Regions from separate parts of the Brevibacterium sp. LS14 genome, predicted to be linked through region 2. Evidence: predicted binding sites of a transcription regulator. Region 2 holds the regulator's gene; each other region holds the start of a gene.
The links. Region 2 encodes HrcA, which represses chaperone genes, less so after heat shock. Its sites were predicted from a motif close to TTNGCACTCGNNNNNNNCGAGTGCNAA; they were not measured.
Positions count from the first base shown of each region.

Region 1: groL (chaperonin GroEL) is a predicted target of HrcA. The motif match lies at 1,409-1,435, and genes of this name have one in related genera.
Region 3: groES (co-chaperone GroES) is a predicted target of HrcA. The motif match lies at 6,373-6,399, and genes of this name have one in related genera.

Region 1 is NZ_SJXG01000032.1:27,947-35,685, reverse strand. It holds gene groL (chaperonin GroEL) at 1-1,253, opposite strand, end outside; gene EZE58_RS03955 (cold-shock protein) at 1,857-2,060, opposite strand; gene EZE58_RS03950 (LytR C-terminal domain-containing protein) at 2,339-2,992, opposite strand; gene EZE58_RS03945 (DUF3263 domain-containing protein) at 2,995-3,261, opposite strand; gene EZE58_RS03940 (aldehyde dehydrogenase family protein) at 3,611-5,077, opposite strand; gene EZE58_RS03935 (uracil-DNA glycosylase) at 5,237-5,938, shown strand; gene EZE58_RS03930 (threonine/serine exporter family protein) at 5,948-7,739, opposite strand, start outside.
Region 2 is NZ_SJXG01000060.1:193,199-200,937, reverse strand. It holds gene dnaJ (molecular chaperone DnaJ) at 1-1,074, opposite strand, end outside; gene hrcA (heat-inducible transcriptional repressor HrcA) at 1,176-2,228, opposite strand; gene EZE58_RS15350 (DUF3097 domain-containing protein) at 2,365-3,222, shown strand; gene EZE58_RS15345 (DUF4870 domain-containing protein) at 3,417-4,214, shown strand; gene EZE58_RS15340 (hypothetical protein) at 4,291-4,935, opposite strand; gene hemW (radical SAM family heme chaperone HemW) at 5,372-6,601, opposite strand; gene lepA (translation elongation factor 4) at 6,602-7,739, opposite strand, start outside.
Region 3 is NZ_SJXG01000049.1:135,821-143,559, forward strand. It holds gene guaB (IMP dehydrogenase) at 1-384, opposite strand, end outside; gene EZE58_RS10050 (hypothetical protein) at 584-985, shown strand; gene EZE58_RS10055 (GntR family transcriptional regulator) at 1,064-1,726, opposite strand; gene EZE58_RS10060 (pseudouridine synthase) at 1,773-2,939, opposite strand; gene EZE58_RS10065 (polyketide cyclase / dehydrase and lipid transport) at 2,979-3,377, shown strand; gene EZE58_RS10070 (TetR/AcrR family transcriptional regulator) at 3,380-4,024, opposite strand; gene groL (chaperonin GroEL) at 4,297-5,889, opposite strand; gene groES (co-chaperone GroES) at 5,923-6,216, opposite strand; gene EZE58_RS10085 (resuscitation-promoting factor) at 6,663-7,739, opposite strand, start outside.

The sequences.
Region 1 (7,739 bases), on a different contig from region 2:
ATGAGGGCGACGCCGCCGCCGGCGACGATTCCCTCTTCCACAGCGGCCTTGGCGTTGCGCACGGCGTCTTCGATGCGGTGCTTCGTCTCCTTGAGCTCGACCTCGGTCGCGGCTCCGGCCTTGATGACGGCAACACCGCCGGCCAGCTTGGCCAGGCGCTCCTGCAGCTTCTCACGGTCGTAGTCGGAGTCCGAGTTCTCGATCTCGGCGCGGATCTGGGCCACGCGACCGGCGATCTCGTCGGCGTCTCCAGCACCTTCGATGATCGTCGTCTCGTCCTTCGTGACGACGACCTTGCGGGCGGTGCCGAGCAGGTCGAGGGTGACGTTGTCGAGCTTGAGCCCGACTTCCTCGGACACGACCTGGCCACCGGTGAGGATGGCGATGTCGGCGAGCTGGGCCTTGCGACGGTCACCGAAGCCCGGAGCCTTGACGGCCACGGACTTGAAGGTGCCGCGGATCTTGTTGAGCACGAGGACGGCGAGTGCTTCGCCCTCGACGTCCTCGGCGATGATCAGGAGCGGCTTGTTGGTCTGCTGGACCTTCTCGAGGACGGGCAGCAGATCCTTGACGTTCGAGATCTTCGAGTTGACGATGAGGATGTAGGGATCCTCGAGGACGGCTTCCTGGCGGTCGGTGTCGGTGACGAAGTAACCGGAGATGTAGCCCTTGTCGAAGCGCATGCCCTCGGTCAGTTCGAGCTCGAGTCCGAAGGTGTTGGACTCCTCGACGGTGACGACGCCTTCCTTGCCGACCTTGTCGATCGCCTCGGCGATGAGCTCACCGATCGCAGAGTCACCGGCGGAGATTCCGGCGGTGGCAGCGATCTGCTCCTTCGTCTCGATCTCGATGGCGTTGTCGAGCAGGACCTCGGTCACTGCGGCGACAGCCTTCTCGATTCCGCGCTTGAGGCTGAGCGGGTCAGCACCGGCCGCGACGTTGCGCAGACCCTCGCGGACGAGCGCCTGAGCGAGCACGGTGGCGGTGGTGGTGCCGTCGCCGGCGACGTCGTCAGTCTTCTTGGCGACTTCCTTGACGAGTTCGGCACCGATCTTCTCGTAGGGATCCTCGAGCTCGATCTCCTTGGCGATGGACACGCCGTCGTTGGTGATCGTGGGTGCGCCCCACTGCTTTTCGAGCACGACGTTGCGGCCGCGCGGTCCAAGCGTCACCTTGACCGCGTCCGCAAGCTGGTTGAGACCGGCTTCGAGTCCCCGACGAGCTTCTTCGTCGAATGCAATCATCTTTGCCATAGTGGCTTAGATCCTCCCTGATGGAGTGGACTGGGATCCCAGAGCAGTCGTCAGCGCCCGCGACGGCAGAGAGTGTGTCCGCATGTTCCATTCCACACGGGGACCACGCTCTCGAGACGACTGATGCGATCCCGTGGTTTTCACCACCACTAGATTTAGCACTCTCAGGGGGAGAGTGCAAACGAAATCCTCGCGGAGCCAGGAATTCCGGGGAGTCTCTGAGAAACGATGACGAGAAGCGACCGACGGCAGGTCGACGCGAACACGCGAGTCCGGGGCGGCGACCGCAGGCGACGGACGAGTCGCACCACCAGGGGGCGCGGTGAACGTCCGCCAGCAGTGCCCCACCGACCGACCGCGCGCGACCGGAGGACAGCCCCCAACCGACCGGCGTCGCCGCGACACCGCGGGGTGAGCCCCGCGCAAAATGCAGAGGCGCCGAGTCGTCATCGACTCGGCGCCTCGTGGCTCGATGTCCGCAGAGCCGACCGTCAGACGGCCATCGCAGCGGACCGATGACGCCGGCAGCGAAAACCGCGGCCCCGCGATCTGCGGAGATCGCGGGGCACGGTCGCGCACGGCTTCACGCCGGCGACATCAGACTCAGAGGAGGGTGACGGATTCCGCCTGGGGACCCTTCTGACCTTCTCCGACCTCGAACTCAACCTGCTGGCCCTCTTCGAGGGAGCGGTAGCCGTCCATCTGGATCGCGCTCCAGTGGACGAACACGTCCTGGCCGTCGCCTTCGAGGGTGATGAATCCGTAGCCCTTTTCGGCGTTGAACCACTTGACGGTGCCTTGTGCCATTACTTCTCCATAGAATGCAGTGTCATTTGAAATCCGCTTCCGACACAACGCAGTGCCGGAATCCGAACGCTAGTAAACCTCAACAGACCCCGCGATTTCTCTCATTGACCTCTGGAGATTGATCTCGGTGAAGCACGATCAGAACACAAGGTGCAGTGCTTGCCTAGCTGGTAAAACTCTACCCCAGGGCCGGGCGGGCCAGAGGTTCGCTCAACACTGTTATCAATTCGTTACATTTGATTTCAGCCGGCATTCATCCTGTGAATTCGCGTGAACTCTCAGCCCTCACCGAGGCCGGTGCCCTCAGACTGTCCGCCTTCGGATCCAGCACTGCCGGCGCCCGAGCCGGTCCCTTCGGATTCAGCACTTCCCGAACCCGAATCCGTGCCGCTCGACGACGGTCCGCGCTGGGCGATGTCCGAGCACACGACGACGGTGAGGTCGGCGGTGAAGTCGTCCGACTGCTCCGTGGCCTCGATGCCGAGGGCGTCGGCGACGAGCTTCGCCTGCGCGGCCGAACCCTTGTCCTTGTAGTAGACGACCGAGTCGCTGCGGGCAGTCGAGTAGTTGCCGACCTTGCCGATGGTCCAGCCCTTCTCCTCGACCGCGTCGGAGAACCTCTTCGCGACGCCGGAGACTCCCGAGCCATTGAGCACGTCGACCGTGAGCGAGGAGTCGACGACGCTGACTTCGCTCTCCGAGGGGCTCGGCGTCGCCGGCGCCGAGGTCTCCGGGGCGGGTTCGCCGACGGTCGTCTCGGGGTCGCGCATGGAGGAGGTGATGATGTTGATCGCCGCGACGACGAGGAGGACCGCGACGAGCGCGAGGACGATGACCAGCGTGATCGCCCCGAGGTTCGACGAGGCCGCGGAGTCCTGCCGATGGGCTCCACTGCGGCGGCCTGGCTCGATGGAGTCGAATTCGTCAGTCATGGCTACCTCGAGACGCGGGCCTGCGCACGTTCGCTCTGTCGCGTCGTGCGGATCCGGCGCAGCCGCTTGACGAGCATCGGATCGCTCGCGAGGGCCGCCGGATTGTCGAGCAGGGAGTTGAGTATCTGGAAGTAGCTCGTCGCCGACATGTCGAAGCGCTCGCGGATCGCGTGGTCCTTCGCACCGCCGTACTTCCACCAGCGCCGCTCGAATTCCAGAACGGACACCTCGAGCTCACTCAGTTCAGGGGTGCCCTCGTTCTGCGGCATAGACGGTGTGCTCCTTCGGGTGTGTACTCTGAAGCTTATGCTATCGCCAGAATGACACGGCTGTCATTCCCGCCGCGCCAGCTCGCCCCTCCGAGACCCGCAGGGGCGGCGGACTCGGCTCTGCACCGGGGATTCCCCCTCGCCGAGGCGACCGCCGGGTCCCGCCGGGCGTGACTGTCACCGTTGCGGAAGTCACAGTCGGTCCCGGCCTATGGATCCTGCACGGTCCGAGCGGGGCAGAGCACGACCCGCGCATAGCGGGGCTGTGCACGACCGGGGGCAGAGGCCGATGCCCCTGCCCCCAGTCGGGAGACCGTCGACCCGCAGCGGGTGCGCTGCGGCTCCTCCCTCAGCGGATGCGGATGTTGACCTGTTTGATCTGGGTGAAGCCCTCGAGCATGCCCTCGAGTGAGGCCTCACGTCCGAAGCCCGAGTTCTTCATGCCGCCGTAGGCCTGTCCTGCCAGCTGACCGCCGCCCTGGTTGACCTGGATCCACCCGGACTCGATCCGGTCGGCCATCGTCAGCGCCGAGTCGAGATCCTTCGTGAACACGTAGGCGGCGAGTCCGTACTCGTTCGTGTTCGCCATGCCGATGACCTCGTCGACGGTCTTCCAGGGGATGACCGAGAGGACGGGACCGAAGATCTCCTCCTGGCTCGTCTGCCAGTCGTTCTGGGCCTTCGAGAAGATCACCGGAGCATGGTAGAAGCCGGGTTCGCCGACATTGAGCTCACCGTGGCCGTCGTAGGCGATCTCGACGCCGTCCATCGACTTGCCCATCTCGATGTAGTCAGCGACCTGGTCGTACTGCTTCTCGTTGATGATCGCGCCGATGTCCGTCTCCTCGTCACGCGGATCGCCGACCTTCATCTTCTTCACCGCGGCGACGAGCTTGGCGAGGAACGAGTCGTAGATGTCCTCATGGAGGAAGAGGCGCGAGCCCATCGTGCACGACTGCCCCTGGCGGGCGAAGCGCGTCGAGAGGAGGACCTGCTCGACCGTGTCCTCATCGTCGGAGTCGGGGAAGATGATGTTCGGGCTCTTGCCCCCGAGCTCCATCGACGAGTGCGCCAGACGCCTGCCGGCCACCTCGGCGACGTGCCGACCGACGTTCGTCGACCCGGTGAACGAGAGCTTGTCGACATCGGGATGGACGTTGAGGGCCTCGCCGATGACCGAGCCCTTGCCGGTGACGACGTTGAGGACGCCCGGCGGAAGGATCCTGTCGAGGAGCTCGGCCATCTTGAGGATCGTCAGCGGAGCGTCCTCGGCCGACTTGAGGACGATCGTGTTGCCGGCGGCGAGCGCGGCAGGGGTCTTGAACGCCGCGATCATCAGCGGCGAGTTCCACGGGAGGATGCCGGCGACGACGCCCAGCGGCACCCGCTTCGTGTACTGGAGCTGCCTGTCTCCGGCCGGCAGGGTCGTGCCCTTGACCTCACCGGCGACGCCGCCCATGTAGCGGAAGAGATCGGCGAGGATGACGGTCTCGGGCCTCGCCTGCGTGCGGATCGCGTTGCCGGTGTCGAGCGCGGTGAGCTCTGCGAGCTCCTCCGAACCGGCTTCGAGCGCGTCGGCGCACTTGATGAGCAGCTTCTGCCGCTCCTTGAACGGCAGTCCTGCCCATTCGGGGAAGGCGGCGCGAGCGGCCTTGACCGCCCGGTCCGCGTCGGCCTCCTTGCCCTCGGGCACCGTGGCGATGACGACGTTGCGGTCGATCGGGGTGATGACGTCATGAGTCTCTCCGTCGAGGGCGTCGACCCATTCTCCGCCGATGTACATCTTCCAGGGTGTGGCGTCGGGAAATTCCGTCATTGGGGTGCTCTCACCTTCCAGGTTCTCCGATGAACTCGTTCTCCCGAGCATAGCCCCTGGCCCCTGCCGATCTGAACGCCGGAGGGCTGGGCGATCATGCACACCTCGTCTGCGCTCGGAGCACACGGCGGCCGACACGTGCTCGATAGAATCACCGGCATGACCTCGAATGCGCAGCTGAGCACGATCATGTCCCCCGACTGGGCCGAGGCGCTCGCCGACTCCGAAGCCGACATCCACCTCATGGGCGACTTCCTCCGAGCGGAGAACGCCGCCGGACGCTCCTACCTGCCGGCGGGCGAGGCGGTCTTCCGCGCCTTCGCCGAGCCCCTGTCCGAGGTCAGGGTCCTCATCGTCGGCCAGGACCCCTACCCGACCCCGGGTCATCCGATCGGCCTCTCCTTCGCCGTCGACCCCGAGGTCAGGCCGCTGCCGCGGTCCCTGACGAACATCTACAAGGAGCTCGCCGACGACCTCGGGATCCCTCCCGCCGCCCACGGCGACCTGCGCGCGTGGTCCCGGCAGGGAGTCATGCTCCTCAACCGCGTCCTCACCGTCAGCCCCGGCTCCCCGGCCTCCCACCGCGGCAAGGGCTGGGAGGCGATCACCGAGCGGGCCATCCGGGCGCTGATCAGCCGTGACCGTCCCCTCGTCGCGATCCTCTGGGGTCGGGATGCGCGGAACCTCGCCCCGCTGCTCACCTCCGGCCCCGCCGAGGTGGCCATCATCGAATCCGCGCACCCCTCCCCGCTGTCCGCGTCGCGGGGCTTCTTCGGCTCGCGGCCGTTCTCACGGACGAACGAGCTGCTCGCGCAGAAGGGCATCGCCCCGATCGACTGGCAGCTGCCCGCCCAGGAGTGAACGCAGACCTCAGCCCTGCACGTCCTTCGGCGGTGCCTCCCCTGAGCGCACGGAATCGGCGACGGATTCCGCCTTGCGGCCCTTGAGCGGGCGGGCGAGGTAGCTGCCGAGGACCGCGCCGACGGCGAGTGCGGCATTGGCGAGGATCGCGGTGAAGAGCGCAGAGAGGCCCTCGGCGAAGGTCGTCGTCTCCGTCTCCGCGACGATCCGGTAGACCGCGGTGAAGATCGAGAGTCCCTGGAGCAGGGTGTAGATCGCAGGGATCGTCAGCACGATCGCCGGTGCTCCCAGCCGCAGTGCCAGGGGCCGGGCGAGGAAGCCTGCGACGGTGGCCGAGAGAAGGCTCGCGAGCACGTTGTCCATCCCGAGCAGGGACAGCGACATCATCGTGATGAATGAGGCGAGGCCGACGACCGCGGCGGGGAGGATGAACCGCCTCGAGGCCTGCATGCCCACGGCACCGGCCATCGCGACGACCGCTGCCGCACCGAGCGAGACGATCATCGCAACGACGTGGACACCGGAGCGGGGCACGAGGATCTCGATGGGATCCATGCCGAGCGCCTGCCCGCACGCGACGCCGAATGCCAGTCCGGAGACGATGCCCGCGAAGGAGAGGAACACCCCGACGAGCCGCCCGGCTGCGGTGAGCGGGAAGTTCGTCAGCGCATCCTGGACGGAGGAGTAGAGCGACTGCGTGGGCAGCAGAAGGACGATGGCCGCGGCGACGAGGTACTGCGGGGAGTCGATGAGCCCGAAGTTGCCCGCCGCCATCGCCACGAGAGTGCCGATCGCCGCCTGGAGCGCGGTGATGAAGAACGACGGCAGGCTCGTGCGGCCGATGAGCTTGCCGAGCTGGAAGATGAACACGGCCATCGCGATGCCGAGGACGATCGCGATCGGACCGCCGCCGAGGAGGAGGACGAGGGAGCCGACCATGAGCCCCCACGCACCGGTGACGAACCACTCTTTGAAGGGCCGACGCTGCGAGCGGATCGCATCGAGACGGCTCCGGGCGTCCATGAACCCGATGCGGCCGTCGACGAGGTCGGAGACGAGCTTGTGGACGGAGGCGAGCTTCGCGTAGTGGGTCGACTCCCCGCGGTTGACGCGCATCACCGTCATCAGCCGCCCGTCCGAGGTCGAGTAGTGGACGACGAGCGTGCTCGAGGTGAGGTCGACCTCGGCGGTGGAGAGTCCGCACGCCGTGCACGCGGCGATGACGGAGACCTCGATGTCGTTCGTGCCCGCACCCGCGCGCATCATGATCGCGGCGATATCGGCGGCGAGGTCGAGGATCATCCGCGCCTCGTCCTCGCTCGGTTCGCTCGCCTGCACGGGCGCCTGGTACGGGGTGCCCTTGAGGACGGTGATGATCGGCACCGGCTGGGTGTTCACCGAGGTGCCGGTGACGAGCCTGCCGACGGTGCGGCGGGCCACGCGCTGGGCGACCCGCTGGGAGGCGCCGAGGTGGTCGGTGCGCGGCTTGGCCTGCTTCTGCGTCCGGGCTCTGCCGTTGCCGGTGCGCTGGGGCTGGGACTGGAGTTCGGCCAGGCGCTGCGCTCGGGTGCGTTCGAGCAGTTCGCGCAGGGCCTGCGACCCGGCCTCGGACCTCTCCCGGCCCCGCACGGGACCGGTCTCAGCATCCTGGTCGCGGACCACCTCGGCGGGGGCCCGGTCGACGGGGATGTCAGCGGTCGTCGCATCCTCGGTCACCGCACCGTCGAGGGGGATGTCGGCGGTGGTCGCCTCGTCGGAGTCGATCCCGGCTCCGGTCACGGCGTCGTCTGGGGGCCTCTGG
Region 2 (7,739 bases):
GCCGCGGTTCTCGGTCGTGATCTGCGCGCGCGGTGTCTCCTCGCCGCGGACCGTCGCGAGTCGGGCGAGCAGCTCCCGCTGTTCGTCGTCGAGCCTGTCGGGCGTGGTGACCTCGACGGTGATGAGGAGGTCCCCGCGGGTCTCGGTCCGCAGGCGGGTCGCGCCGAGGCCCGGAAGCCTGACGACCGTGCCCGACTGAGTGCCGGGTTCGATGTCGAGGTCCTGGGTGCCGTCGAAGGTCTCGAACGGGATGCGGGCGCCGAGCGCCGCCGCCGTCATGGGCACCGAGACGGCAGCGCGGAGGTTGTCGCCGTCGCGGCGGAAGACCTCATGGCGGGTGACCATGACCTCGACGAAGAGGTCACCGGCGGGACCGCCGCCAGGCCCGACCTCGCCCTGGGCGGAAAGCTGGATGCGCGTGCCGTCGGAGACTCCGGCGGGGATGCGGATCTTCATCGTCCGCTGCTTGCGCACGCGTCCGTCGCCCTGGCAGTTGAGGCAGGGGTGCGGGATGACGGTGCCGAAGCCGTGGCACTGGTTGCACGTCTGGTTCGTCACCATCTGACCGAGCAGGGTGCGGGTCATCCGCTGGATGCTGCCGGAGCCGTGGCACAGCGAGCACGTCTCGATCGAGGTGCCGTCCTGGGTGCCGGCGCCGCTGCACGTCTCGCACACGACCGCAGTGGTGACGTCGAGGTCGACGGTGCCGCCGAAGGCCGCGGTGCGCAGGTCGATGTTGACGCCGACGAGGGCATCCTTGCCGCGCTGGGTGCGCGGGATCGGCCCGCCGGCGGAGCCGCCCCCGCCGCCGAAGAAGGTCTCGAAGATGTCGCCGAAGCCGCCGAAGCCGCCGGTCGGGAAACCCTGACCGTTCTCGCCGCCGCCCATGTCGTAGTTGCGGCGCTTCTGCGGATCGGAGAGGACCTCGTAGGCGAGTGAGATCGACTTGAATTCCTCGTCGTAGCCGGGGTTGACGTCGGGGTGGTACTTCCGGGCCAGCTTGAGGTACGACTTCTTGATCTCAGCCGCCGAAGCGTCCTTGGACACTCCGAGTGTTTCGTAGTGATCGGCCACTGAAACTTCTCTCTCCCTGATGGTGATCGTGGTGTGTGGAACTGTCTGTCAGGTGGGACTGTCTGGGGCGACGGGCGCTGCGCCCGCCGGTGAGGCCTCGCCTATCCCCGTTCGAGGGCGGAGGACACGTATTTGGCGACGGCGCGCACGGCCGAGATCGTCGTCGGATAGTCCATGCGGGTCGGACCGAGCACGGCGAGGCGGGCCGAGGATCCTGCCACATGACCATATTCGGCGGCGACGACGGATGTCGAGCTGAAGGACTCGTGAGTGTTCTCACGGCCGATGCGGACACTGATCTCGGCGTGGTCCTCGGCCATCGAGGTGAGCAGTTTGAGGAGGACGACCTGCTCCTCGAAGGCCTCGAGGATCGGGGCCATCTGCTCGCCGAACTCCTTGCCCGAGCGGGCGAGGTTCGCGGTGCCGGCCATGATGATCCGCTCTTCGCGGGTCGCGGCGACAAGGTCGATGACGGCGTCGCGGAGGCGGGCGAACGTCGCCTCTCCCCCGGGGACTTCGGCCATGCCCTCGGCAGGGGCGTGATCCGACTCCGCCGCTCCGGCGGCCTCGCCGAGGTCGATGCGTGAGAGCTTCCGGCCGGCGAACTCGGCGTTGATCCGCTCACGGATGCGGGCGAGATCCTCCTCATCGACCGCCTCGGCGAGGCCGACGATCTTCTGCTCGACCTGGCCCGCGTCGGTGATGAGGACGACGAGGATCCGGCCGGCGGCGAGACCGACGACCTCGATGTGCTTGACCCTGGCCTGCGAGACCATGGGGTACTGGATGAGCGCGACCTGGTGCGTGAGCCCGGCGAGGAGGCGGACCGTGCGGTCGAGCATCCCGTCGAGGTCGGATTCGCTTTCGACGAGCTGGATGATCGCGCGGCGCTCGGCGGCGCTGAGCGGTTTGAATTCGTCGATGCGGTCGACGAACATGCGGTAGCCGAGGTCGGTGGGGATGCGCCCCGCCGAGGTGTGCGGCTGGGCGATGTATCCCTCGGCCTCGAGCTGGGCCATGTCGTTGCGGATCGTCGCGGGCGACACCCCGAGGGTGTGCCGCTGCACGATCGCCTTCGACCCCACGGGTTCGTTCGTGGCCACGAAGTCTTCGACGATCGCACGGAGCACCTGCGCGCGCCTGCTGTCGTTCATCCGACTCCTCCCGGAATTTGGCACTCGAATAGTCCGAGTGCCAATTCTACGCCTCTTCTCCGGTGAATTCACTTTCCGCCGCCCCACCCGCGGGTCAGCGCGGATCGGCCCTGCGCATTCACTACGCTGGTGGGCTGTGAATGCCTTTGATCGCTATGGTTCGGACGTGCTCTCCGGTTCGTCGCCGTCCTCGCACCGGCCCAAGAAGTCCCGCCCCGTCGAGGTCGGCCTCGGCATGGTGCTCGAAGACGCGATGAGCGGTTTCGTCGGCGCCGTCGTCGGTGCCGAGAAGACGACGGGCGGCGTCGTCGTCAAACTCGAGGACCGCCGCGGCGCTGTCCGGTCATTTCCGCTCGGCCCCGGCTTCCTCCTCGAGGGCGAGCCTGTCGACCTTCGCCTGCCCAAGCGCAAGCCGGCTGCCCCCGGTCGTACAGCCTCGGGCTCACGTGCCGTGGTCGGCGCGAAGGCGCGGGTGGCCAGGGGGTCGCGGATCTGGGTCGAGGGCAAGCACGACGCCGAGCTCGTCGAGAAGATCTGGGGCGACGACCTGCGGATCGAAGGCGTCGTCGTCGAACCCCTCGGCGGACTCGACGACGTCGCCGACAAGCTCGCCGAGTTCGGCCCGGACCGGCAGCATCGGGTCGGGATCCTCGCCGACCATCTCGTCTCCGGGACGAAGGAGTCGAAGATCGCCGAGGCGGTCCGCTCCGATCCGCGCTACCGCGACGTCGTCCACATCATCGGCCACCCGTACGTCGACATCTGGCAGGCGGTCAAGCCGCACGTCGTCGGCATCGCCGCATGGCCGACCGTCCCGCGCGGAGAGGACTGGAAGACGGGGATACTGCGCCGCATCGGCTGGCCGCACGCCGATCACAAGGACGTCGCCGCCGGATGGGTGCGGATCCTCAGGTCCGTGAGCACGATCGCCGATGTCGAGCCGACGCTCTCGGGCCGGGTCGAGGAGCTCATCGACTTCGTCACCGTGGACTGAGGGGTCTGAGTTCGCTGCGGGGCTGCGTGGACTGAGGTCGCTGCGGGGACTGAGGTCGCTGCGGTTTCGACTCCGAGGCAGTCGCAAGGGCCCGGCTCCGAGGCAGTTGTGACGAACTTGGAACGCCGCTCCCACCCTTCGGCTGGGGCCGCTGGTCTAGGGTGGAAGTGCAGAAGCTTCTCGAAAGGACCCTCATGTCGAACTCCCCGCAGCCTCCGAACGGAGAGCCGAACCAGTCGCGTCCGATGCCTCCGAACTACACCCAGGCGTCCGGACCCCAGCAGCCCTACAGCCAGCAGCCGCAGCAGAACTCCGGTTCGCAGCAGCAGTACGACTCCCAGCAGAACTCCGGTTCGCAGCAGGGCTACGGTCAGCAGGGTTATGGCTCCCAGCAGAACCAGTATGGCAGCCAGCCGCAGAGCTACGGCGGCCAGCAGCAGCACGGTTCCCAGCAGAACTACGGCGCTCAGCAGTACGGCTCGCAGCAGGGCTATGGCCAGCAGTACGGCGGCCAGCAGAACTACGGCGGCCAGCAGTACGGCGTCCAGCCCGCGATGCACGCCAACCCCGCGATGTTCGACTCCGCCAACCTGCCCGAGTCCGCGTACGGTCCGGGCTCCGAGCGCTTCTGGAACGCCACCGACTCCGAGCGGACCACCGCGCTGTGGACGAACATCGGGTCGCTCTTCGTCGGCTTCCTCCCGCTCATCATGTTCCTCGTGAAGAAGGACGAGTCGCCCTTCGTCCGCGACTACGCCCGCCAGGGCACGAACGCGTGGATCACGAACATGATCGCCACGTTCGCCGCCTCGATCGTCCTCGGCATCATCGGCACCATCCTCGCGTTCGTGACGATGGGCTTCGGATTCCTCATCGTCTACTTCGCGTTCCTCATCCCGCTCGTCTACGCGGTCATTTACATCATCGCCGCCGTGGCTGCGAACAAGGGCGAGGGCTACAAGTTCCCGCTGACGATCAACTTCATCAAGTGATCAGCTGCGGCCATTGAGCCGCCGACTCTCGGACCCGCCGTCTGCGCATCTGCGCAGGCGGCGGTCCTGTTTCGGCTCACCGTGAGAATCGCCTGTTCCGGCGGTGGACGAACCACGCCGACGAACGCGGGAGGAAGGCGAAGACAAGACTGGCCGTCGCGAAGATCTGAAACCCTGCGGTGAGAACCGGACTGAACGGAGTGAGGACGAAGAGTGAGGCGACGAGAGCGATGAGCGCCACCCATTTGGCGTGACCGCGCCCCACGAGCACTCTCCACGCATAGATGCAGAACGCCGCGATGACCACGAGCCCCACAATGATGCCGAAGGCGACGAGGGCGTCCGCCAGGCCCGTTGAGATGTCGGCAGCGGCGTTGACCGGTTCGACGCCGGTCGTGTCCCCGATGCCGCGCAGCATCCAGCCGAACGACCTCAGTGTGCGTCCACCGGTGACTGCCATCGAGATGATCGCGAGGACGATGAACAACGGCGCGATGAGCCCGAGGACAGCAGCGGTGCGGATCTCCCACGGCCGACTCGGGCGGCCGTGCCCCTCGCCGGGAAGTCGACTCGAGACCGCATACATGTCCCTGCCGTGACGCCATGCGGTCGTCGAGGCCGCCGCAGTCGTGTGTGCCGCGGCGCGTCCTTTCGCTGCCGCCGCCCGTGAAGCGCTTCCCGCCGCCGCGCGTCCCCGCTTCCAGAGGTCGGACCGTTGCACGGACTCAGCAGCCGTCGCCGCTGCGCCCACGGCATCTCTGCCCAGACGCCTGAGGTCTGCCGTCCCCGACGGCCGCCGGGACGAGTGCCGCCGGGGTCTCGAGCGCGGAGGCGGCCCGGATGCCTGCGGCGGGAGGTAAGACGGAGGCGGTGCTGGCGACTCCGGAACAGGCGGCTGGCCTCCACGCGGATCAACGCCGGGCGGGCGGGAATCAGAACCCCGGTCCGCATTCGCTCCAGGCACAGCAGAGTCCTGTCGGCCGTGTCGGTCATCTTCGGGCTGAGGGTTCGACATCGTCCACCTCGCTTGCTCCGCACCGTCGGGGGTCCACGAAAGGTACACCACATCATCCACGATAGGTGTAGTCAGTCTAGCAGGAGCCCTCCGACGAACGCAGGCCGTTTCCGCACGTCATCGTCGGGCGTCATGGTGGGCGTCACCGTACGTAGTCGGTGAGCACCCTGACCATATGGTCGGCCATGAGCCGGCCCTGGAGCGTCGGGGAGAACCGGCCGTCGGCGACCGCCGCGGCGTCGAGAAGTCCCTGCTTGACGAAGGTGCGGATCGCCGCCTCGCTGCCGAGGCCCAGCGAATCGAGGGGCAGCTCGGAGTCGATGCGGGCGGCGAGCATGATCCGCTCGATCTCGCGCGTCGTCTCCGAGAGCACCTCCCGTCCGATCGCCGGGGAGTGACCGGCGAGGAGCCTGTCCGACCAGGCGCGGGGATGCTTGGCGTTCCAGAACCGGACTCCCCCGACGTGGGAGTGCGCACCCGGGCCGAAGCCCCACCAGTCGGCACCCCGCCAATACGCCATGTTGTGCTCACAGCGGGTGTCCGGGTTCTTCGACCAGTTGCTCACCTCGTACCAGCGCAGACCGGCAGCGGCCATGGCCGCATCGGCGATCTCGTACTTGTCGGCGAGGTCGTCCTCATCGGGCATGGGCAGCTGCCCGCGACGAACCATCGCCCCCATCTTCGTGCCCGGCTCGACGATGAGCGAGTACGCGGAGATGTGGTCGACGTCATTGGCCAGCGCCGAGTCGAGGGAGGCACGCCAGTCGTCGATCGACTCCCCCGGTGTGCCGTAGATGAGGTCGAGGCTGAGCTCGAGCCCGGCCTCCTTGACCCAACGCGCGACATCCGGGATCTTCAGCGGATCGTGCGTGCGATCGAGGGTTGCGAGCACGTGCGGGACCGCCGACTGCATGCCCACGGAGATGCGGGTGAAGCCGGCGGCGGCCAGCGTGTCGAGATAGGCGGGACTGAGGGTGTCCGGGTTCGCCTCGGTCGTCACCTCGACATCGGAGGCCAGCCGGTAGCGGGAGCGGATGTCGGAAAGGACACCGGCGAGCACCTCGGCGGGAAGGATCGTCGGGGTGCCCCCGCCGAAGAAGATCGTCCCGACCTCACGATTGCCCGCCCCCGCCTCGGCGAGGACACGGGTCGAGAGATCGAGCTCCCGGGAGATCATCTCCCGGTAGTCGTCGCGGTTGGCACCCGGTCCGAGTTCGTCGGCGGTGTAGGTGTTGAAGTCGCAGTAGCCGCAGCGCACGCGGCAGTAGGGTACGTGGACGTAGAGGCTCAGCCGCTCGCCGTTCCCGGTCCCCGCCGAGGCGGGAAGGGAGCCGTCGAGCGGTGGGATCTCACCGATCGGCTGTTCCGGCACCTACTTCTTGGCGTCCTTCTTGTCCGGTTCGTCCGAGGACAGGGCCGCGATGAAGGCCTCCTGCGGCACCTCGACGCTGCCGACCATCTTCATCCGCTTCTTGCCCTCCTTCTGCTTCTCGAGCAGCTTGCGCTTGCGGCTGATGTCGCCGCCGTAGCACTTCGAGAGCACGTCCTTGCGGATCGCGCGGATGGTCTCACGGGCGATGATGCGCGAGCCGATGGCGGCCTGGATAGGGACCTCGAACTGCTGGCGCGGGATGAGTCCGCGCAGCTTGCCGGCCATGAGCACCCCGTACGAGTACGCCTTGTCGCGGTGGACGATCGCGGAGAACGCGTCGACCTGATCGCCGTGGAGGAGGATGTCGACCTTGACGAGGTCGGCGCCGTCCATGCCGTCGTCGGCGTAGTCGAGGGAGGCGTAGCCTTTCGTCCGGGACTTGAGCTGGTCGAAGAAGTCGAAGACGATCTCGGCCAGCGGCAGGCGGTAGCGGATCTCGACGCGGTCCGAGGACAGGTAGTCCATGCCCTGGAGCTTGCCGCGGCGGTCCTGGCAGAGTTCCATGACCGCGCCGATGTAGTCGCTCGGGGTGAGGATCGTCGCCTTGACCATCGGCTCGCGGACCTCGCGGATCTTGCCGGTCGGGAACTCCGAGGGGTTCGTCACGACGACCTCGGAGCGGTCCTCGAGGGTGACGTCGTAGATGACGCTCGGGGCGGTCGAGATGAGGTCGAGGTCGAACTCGCGCTCAAGGCGCTCGCGGACGATCTCGAGGTGGAGGAGGCCAAGGAACCCGCAGCGGAAGCCGAAGCCGAGCGCCGTCGAGTTCTCCGGTTCGTAGACGAGGGCGGCGTCGTTGAGCTTGAGCTTGTCGAGCGCGTCGCGCAGCGCCGGGTAGTCGGAGCCGTCGATGGGGAAGAGCCCGGAGAAGACCATCGGCTTGGGCTCCTCGTAGCCGGCCAGGGGCTCCTCGGCCGGGGCTGCGGTCGCGGTGACCGTGTCGCCGACCTTCGACTGGCGGACGTCCTTGACACCGGTGATGAGGTAGCCGACCTCGCCGACGCCGAGTCCCTTCGTCGCGATCGGCTCCGGGGAGGACACACCGATCTCGAGGAGTTCGTGAGTCGTGCCCGTCGAC
Region 3 (7,739 bases), on a different contig from region 2:
CCGGTAGCGGCCGCAGATCTCGTCGAGTTCCTCGAGGGTCTTCTCCGGGGTGATCGTCAGCGGGTCGTTGATCATCCCCGACTCGGAGCGCTTGACGTAGTCGACCTGGTCGGCCTGGTCCTCTTTGGACAGGTTGCGGTGGATGATGCCCAGTCCCCCGATGCGGGCCATGGCGATCGCCATCCGCGATTCGGTGACCGTGTCCATCGCCGCGGAGACGAGCGGGATGTTGAGTTCGATGTCCTTGGTCAGGCGGGTCGTCGTCGAGGCTTCGGAGGGAATGACATCGGTGTCGCCGGGCAGGAGGAGCACGTCATCGTACGTGAGTCCGGTAAGCGCGAACGGATCGTGTGCGGCCTGTGATTCCTGCTCGGAGTTCCCCATGAGTCCAGCCTTTCGACGCGGAAGATCAGTTGATCCATGGTATCGGAGCGGACTGTGAGGCTTCTACGGTTTCAACTACCTCGGGCTGTGAGAATGGACACCTCGCCGAGGCGGTCGATCGCTCGGCAATCCTGTCCCCGTCGTCAGTGCCGTGGGCGAATTACCATGGAGGCCACCCGCTCGAAAGACCTGCACTCGAATGACGTCGAAGTTCTACACGGTCCTGCTCGGCGCCACTGTGCTCTGCGCGTGGGGTTCCCTCGCTGAGATCGTCAAAGCTCTCCTACGACAGCAACCGGTGGCGGGTGCCGTCTGGACGGCATTGGTCATCTCGGCACTCGGTGCAGTGGGAGTCTGGTTGCTCTTCCGGTCAAAAGGTGTCCGCCCCGAGGTGAAGAGCTTCGTCGGCAGCATTCCGCGGGGCGCGGCACTGTTGTGCACCTATGTGTTCGCGTTCGTGCTTCCCGGTTTCTTCGCTCGTGGTGCCGACGTGGTCGACCTGGTGTACACCGCAATCGTCGCAGCCACCGTCGTCTGGTTCGTCCTGTATCTGCTGAGGAAACGGTACTTCACCCCGCCCGACAGTCCCGAGGGCCTCTGACCCTTCATGGAACAGCCGGTCGATCGCGTCGGCACGAACATCGACACAGTCAGTCATCCGCGCGGCCGACCAGCGGTGTCAGCGACCCGCGCCGACCGAACGCGCGAGGTCGAGGGTCGAGGCCTCTGAGTCGTCGAGGTGGATGCGCAGGAGTCCTTCTGCGCCTTGGCGGTCCCCGGACTTAATCTTCTCGAGGATGTCCCGGTGCGGGTTCGCCCAGTGCGAGTGGTACTTCCCCGGTTCGGGCGAGCGGGAGAACGTCGTCGACAGGCGGGCCATGAGATTGAGGTAGAACTCATCGAGCAGGGGCGAGCCGAGGAGTCCGACGATCGCGCGGTGGAACGACGCGGAGTGCTCCTGCGCATCGGCCCAGCCTTCGTTCTCCGGGGCGTTCTCGGCGCGGACGACCGAGGCCTCGACGGCCGCCATCGCCTCGTCGGTGGCGTCCTGGGACTCCTGGACGGCGCGGATCTCGAAGACCCGGCGGGCGCGGTAGAGATCCTTGAGCTCGTCGATGCCGAAGGTGCGGACGAAGAACCCGCGGTTGGGCTCCTGAGTGAGCAGGCCGGCGTGGCGCAGCAGGCTGAGCGATTCGCGCGCGGTGTTGCGGGAGACGTTGAATTCCTTGGCCAGGGCACCGTCGCGGACCGGGGACCCCGCAGGGTACTCGCCGGTGGTGATTCGGGTCCGGACCAAGGCGACGATCGCCTCTGACGTGCATCCGGGTGCGTTCGGGCTCATACCCTCCAGGCTACCGTGTCCACCCGTCGCGCGCGGAACGCCCCCACTACGTCTGCGGCACACCCGGTGTCTCTGCGCCTGCACTGCCCGGGTCGTCGGCCGTCCCCGGCGACGAGGTGAGCGTCGGCCCCGGCCCCGGCATCGGCGAGGTTCCCCGACCGCCGTCGTCGTCAGCGCTGCCGTCGAGGGCGAGCCCCGTCGCGAAGCGCCGTAGTCGCCCATCGAGCGGGTCCGTGAAGTCGATCGTCGCAGCGAGCAGTTGGAGGGCAGTGCTGAAGTCGTAGGGATCGGGGCTGAGATCGCGCGGATAGACGGGATCGCCGAGGAGCGGCAGCCCGAGCGCGTTCATATGCACCCGCAGCTGGTGGGTCTTGCCCGTGAGCGGCTCGAGCCGGTATTCGCTCACTCCCACACGCCCCGCCACCTCGCCGAGGTGGTCGATCCGACTGATCGCATTGGCCTCCCCCGGGACTTCGAGGACCTGGCGACCGCCGGGCGGCTTGTGCAGGCGCGAGCGCCGGGTGAGCGGGAAGTCGAGGTCGTACGGTGGGCTCGAGGCGAGCGCCCGGTAGGTCTTGGTCACCTGCCGGTCCTGGAAGAGGCGCTGGTAGCGACCGCGGGTCTCCGGCCGCCGCGAGAGGATGAGGAGGCCGGCGGTGATCCGGTCGAGGCGGTGGATGGCGACGAGGTCGGGTTCGCCGCGGTCGACGCGCAGTCGGGTGACGACGCTTTCGCGGACGAACCGGCCGTTCGGGGTGCTTGCGAGGAAGTGGGGTTTGTCGACGACGAGGAGATCGTCATCCTCCCAGACGATGCTCACCTCGAAGGGGATGCGCTCCTCGGCGGGAACCGGCCGGTGGAAGAAGTAGAAGCCGCCGGGGATGACGGGATCATCCCAGTGCACTGGGGTGCCGAGGCTGTCGCACATCTGCCCGGGCAGCAACGGGCCGAGTGCCTCGGGGGCGGAAAGTGGCTCGCCGAGCCTCCCCTTGCCTGCCACGTCAGCATCGACGATCTCTGCCGCCTCGGCGGGGGTCTGGGCGACGAGGGCGCGCCGGTCGGACTCCGCGGCGGAGGGGAACTCCTCGCTCAGCCAGCGGCCGATCGTCGCCGGCACCGGGAGGTGGGCCTTCGCATGCGTGGCCGATCCGCCGGGAGCGCGGAGCACGGTCGCCGAGATCCCCTCTCTCGGCGGTAACGGACTGCGCGGCATGCCCTTCATTCTACGAGGACCGTGTGGTCTACTGGGCTCATGGAAGCTCACCCGCGCGACGTCGCCTGCACGATCTCCCGGCCCCTCGCCGAGGTGGCCGCCTTCGCCGGGGAACCTGCGAACCTTCCCCGGTGGGCGGCCGGACTGAGCACCGGCATCCGCAACGATGACGGCCGGTGGATCGCCGACTCCCCCATGGGCCCGGTCGAGGTCCGCTTCGTCGGCGACGTCGGCTCCGGTGTCCTCGACCACGATGTCGTCTTCCCCGACGGCACGGTCAATCGCAATCGCCTGCGGGTGCGCGTCTGCGGATCCGGCTGCGAGGTCGTCTTCACCGTCGCCCAGCACCCGGGCATGAGCGCCGCTGACGTCGACCGCGATGCCGCGGCCGTGGCCGCGGATCTCGAGCGATTGAGATCGGTGCTCGAACAGCGGTGACGTCAGCTGCCTGCGGGGACGCGGGTGAGAGGGGCATTGTCGCGGGGCAGGGCGGTCAGAGCAGCCCGTGAGTAGGACGCGATCGTTGCGATGTGCCACTGCACCTCGGCGGGGTTCGGTCGCGCCCGGTCCGGGTCGAGGAGATCGACGAGGTTCTCCGAGATCGCGCCGATGAGGGAGCGGGCGAAAATCTCGGCGGGATAGTCGCCTCCCAGGGTGCGCCGGAGTCCGGCGGCGATGACGGCGACGTACCCGCGGCGCAGGGCTCGGCGTTCGCGCTGCACGGCATCGGGGACGTCCTCGAGGAGGAGGGCATGGGCGAGTCCGCGGCCGGCGACGGCGCGGGAGACGAAGACGTCGACGACGGCGTCGACGATCTGTGCCGGGCTCGAACAGGACCCGACGGCGTCGGAGACGACCTCGAGTTCACGGCCGGCCGCACTCGCGAAGACGGCGAGGAGGAGGGCGACGCGGTTGCCGTAGAGGGTGTGGATGTGCCGCGGGGTGCAGTCGGCGGCGCGGGCGATCGCACCGATGCTCGCAGCGCCGAAGCCGCGTTCGGCGACGACGAAGCGGGCGGCGTGCTCGATGCGCGCGCGTCGCTGTGCGGCACCGGCGCGGAAGATCGCGGTCTGTCGGTAGTCCACTCGCCCTCGCCTCTGATGAGATCGTTCACGTTTCAACAGTTCACGAGTATGGCACTCATCACAGGCGGTGGCAACGACAGGCGGCGAACTCACAGCTGGGGCAGGGGACGAGTCCATGGGGCGGGGCCGGACGACGATGTCAGGGGGCCGGGCCGGAGTCGGTCGGCCGCCTCGGCGAGGGACATCCCGGACACACCGATGGCCCGGAACAGGCGTTCCGGGCCATCCGATGAGGGATCAGGCTGAGGGCTCAGCCTGAGCGGGGACGGAGGTCAGTCCTCGTCCTCGTCGTCCTTCTTCTCCACGACCAGGGTCTCGGTGGTGAGCACCAGGGCCGCGATCGACGCCGCATTGCGCAGAGCCGAACGGGTGACCTTGACCGGGTCGATGATGCCTGCGGAGATGAGGTCGCCGTAGGAGTCGGTGGCGGCGTTGTATCCCTGGCCGGACTCGAGGTCCTGGACCTTGGACACGACGACGTAGCCGTCCTGACCGGCGTTCTCGGCGATCCAGCGCAGCGGCTGGACGATTCCGCGCTTGACGATCTCCACGCCCGTGGCACCGTCGTAGTCGAGGCCGAAGTCCTTGCCGTCGAGGACCTTGGCGGCGTGGATGAGAGCCGAACCGCCGCCGGCGACGACGCCCTCCTCGATGGCAGCACGGGTCGCGGACACAGCGTCTTCGACGCGGTGCTTGCGCTCCTTGAGCTCCACCTCGGTGGCGGCGCCGACCTTGATGACGGCGACACCGCCGGAGAGCTTGGCCAAGCGCTCCTGCAGCTTCTCGCGGTCCCAGTCGGAGTCGGTGTTCTCGATCTCGGAGCGGATCTGGGCCACACGCCCGGCCACAGCGTCATCGGCACCGGCACCATCGACGATGGTGGTGGTGTCCTTGGTGACGGTGATCGTGCGGGCATTGCCGAGCTCGTCCAGGGTGACCTGGTCGAGCTTCATGCCCATGTCCGGGGTGACGACCTGGCCGCCGGTGAGGACGGCGAGGTCCTCGAGGATGGCCTTGCGGCGGTCACCGAATCCGGGAGCCTTGACCGCGCAGACGTTGAGGATGCCGCGCAGCTTGTTGACCACCAGCGTCGACAGTGCCTCGCCCTCGATGTCCTCGGCGATGATGAACAGCGGCTTGCCGGCCTGCTGGACCTTCTCGAGGACAGGCAGGAGCTCCTGGATGTTGGAGATCTTGCCCTGGTTGATGAGGATGAGCGCATCGCCCAGGATGGCTTCCTGACGGTCGGCGTCGGTGACGAAGTGCGGGGACAGGTAGCCCTTGTCGAACTGCATGCCCTCGGTGATCTCCAGCTCCACATCGGAGGCCTGGGACTCGTCGATGGTGATGACGCCGTCCTTGCCGACCTTCTCGAAGGCATCGGCGATGAGTGCGCCGATCTCCTCGGACTGGGCGGACAGACCGGCCACGTGGGCGATCTCCTCGGAGCCGGCGACATCGCGGGAGATGGAGCCGAGCTCGTCGGAGACGGCCTCGACGGCGGTCTCGATGCCGCGCTTGAGGGCACCGGGAGCGGCGCCCGCGGCGACGTTGCGCAGACCCTCGTTGACGAAGGCCTGGGCGAGGACGGTCGCAGTGGTGGTTCCGTCACCGGCGATGTCGTTGGTCTTGGTGGCGACTTCCTTGGCCAGCTGTGCGCCGAGGTTCTCGTAGGGATCGTCGAGCTCGACCTCACGCGCGATGGTCACGCCATCGTTGGTGATCGTGGGTGCGCCCCACTTCTTGTCGAGAACGACGTTGCGGCCGCGGGGTCCGAGCGTCACCTTGACGGTGTCAGCGAGAGTGTTGACACCCTTTTCGAGTGAACGACGGGCCTCGTCGTTGAATTCCAGATTCTTAGGCATTCGTCCTCCTGTCTTGAGAGTCGTTCAGGGGATTCAGCCGATGACGGCGAGCACGTCGCGGGCCGAGAGGACGAGGTACTCCTCGCCGGCGTACTTGACCTCGGTGCCGCCGTACTTCGAGTAGATGACCTTGTCGCCGACAGCGACGTCGACGGGAACGCGGTTGCCGTTGTCAGCAACGCGGCCGGGGCCCACTGCGACGACTTCGCCTTCCTGCGGCTTCTCCTTGGCAGTGTCGGGGATGACCAGACCGCTGGCAGTGGTCTGCTCGGCTTCGACCTGACGGATGACGATCCGATCTTCGAGTGGCTTGATGGAGACCGACATATCGGGCTCTCTCCCTTCGCTGGGTTCGATACTGGTGAAGTCAGACGGCGGCGTGCGCCTGAGGAACCTCTCGTCGTCGCGGGTGCCGAGGAGTTCGACCGTCCGATGAAACTGGCACTCACTGAGTGTCAGTGCTAATGCGACTCTATGACTCCTTTAGCACTCGGTCAACTCGAGTGCCAAGATTTCGCGGGGCTCTCGGGGAAAGCTCAGCCTCGGGGTGCGCGGACCGCCACCTCGGCGGCCCGCACCCCCGCCTCGGCGGCCAGGGCACGCCACCGCAGGGCCACGGCCCGAGCACCGCCACCTCGGCGGGACGCACCCGCCCGTGAATGCGCGAGAGGGACCCCGGACGGATCCGGAGTCCCTCATCGCTCAGCTCATCTCAGCCGTGACCGCGGACGGTCGGCTGGTGCCGGCGCTCGGTCAGCGCCGCAGCGCTGCGCTCAGGCGCAGGCCCACTGTCCCCAGCCGGCCTTGGCCTGGAGCTTCTTCGCACGGTCGAACTGCTCGCGCGGGCTGGCGTCGATCGGGTTGCCCGAACCGCCCACGCTGCGCCACGTGGCGAGCTTGAACTGGAAGAGGCCGAAGTGGGCGTTGTTCTGCTTGTTCACGGCGCGCGGGTTGAAGTTCGACTCGCACTTGGCGACCTGGTACCACTTGGAGCCGGGTCCGCCGAGCATCGCCTTGATCTCCTCGGTCGTCATCGAACCGCCGCCACCGGAGCTCGAGCCGCCGTCGTCGGAGCCTCCGCCGGAGCCGCTTCCGCTGTCATCGGATCCCGAGCCGGAGCCCGAGCCCGAGTCGTTCGAGGAGGGCTTCTCCTTCTTCTTCGTGCCCTCGACGACGACCTTGGCCTTCGGTTCGGAGAGGACCTTCTCGCCCTTCTTCTCCTTCTCGACCTCTTCGCCGTTGACGATCTTGACCTGGTACTCGACTTCCTTCTGCCCGGCCTTGCCCTTCTCCTCGACCTTCGTCTCACCGACGAAGAGGGAGTCCGACTTCTTCTTCTCGACCTTGGGCTCGATGTCCTGCTTCTCCTTGACGGTCTTGTTCTCCACCCGGTTGACGGTGAGGACCTGACCGTCGGTGACGGATGCGCTCATCGGCACGGAGAGGTAGTCGTCCTTGTCGAGCTTGATGTCGGCTTCCTTGAGGGCGGCGCCGGCGGTGTCGACGGGCGCGGTGACCTTGTGGTCCTTACCGTCGGCGACGACGGTGAGCGCCTTCGCGGTGGTGACGTCGATGCTCGTCTCGCCGTCGACCTTGAGCTTGTCGGTGGCTTCGGCGCTGAGCTCGGCATCCTTGGCTTCGACGCCGAGGTCGGCGAGAGCCTGCCCGACGGTGTTCGCGTTCGTCCACTCGTCGGTCTTCTTGCCGTCGACGGTGAGCGCGACGTCCTTGGCGGTGTTGACCGTGACCGTCATATCGTGGTCGATCTTCGTGTTCACACCCGGCTTGACCTCATCGCGCTTCTCGAGCTCGATGTTCTGGCTGTCGAGGATCTCACCGACGGTTCCCCC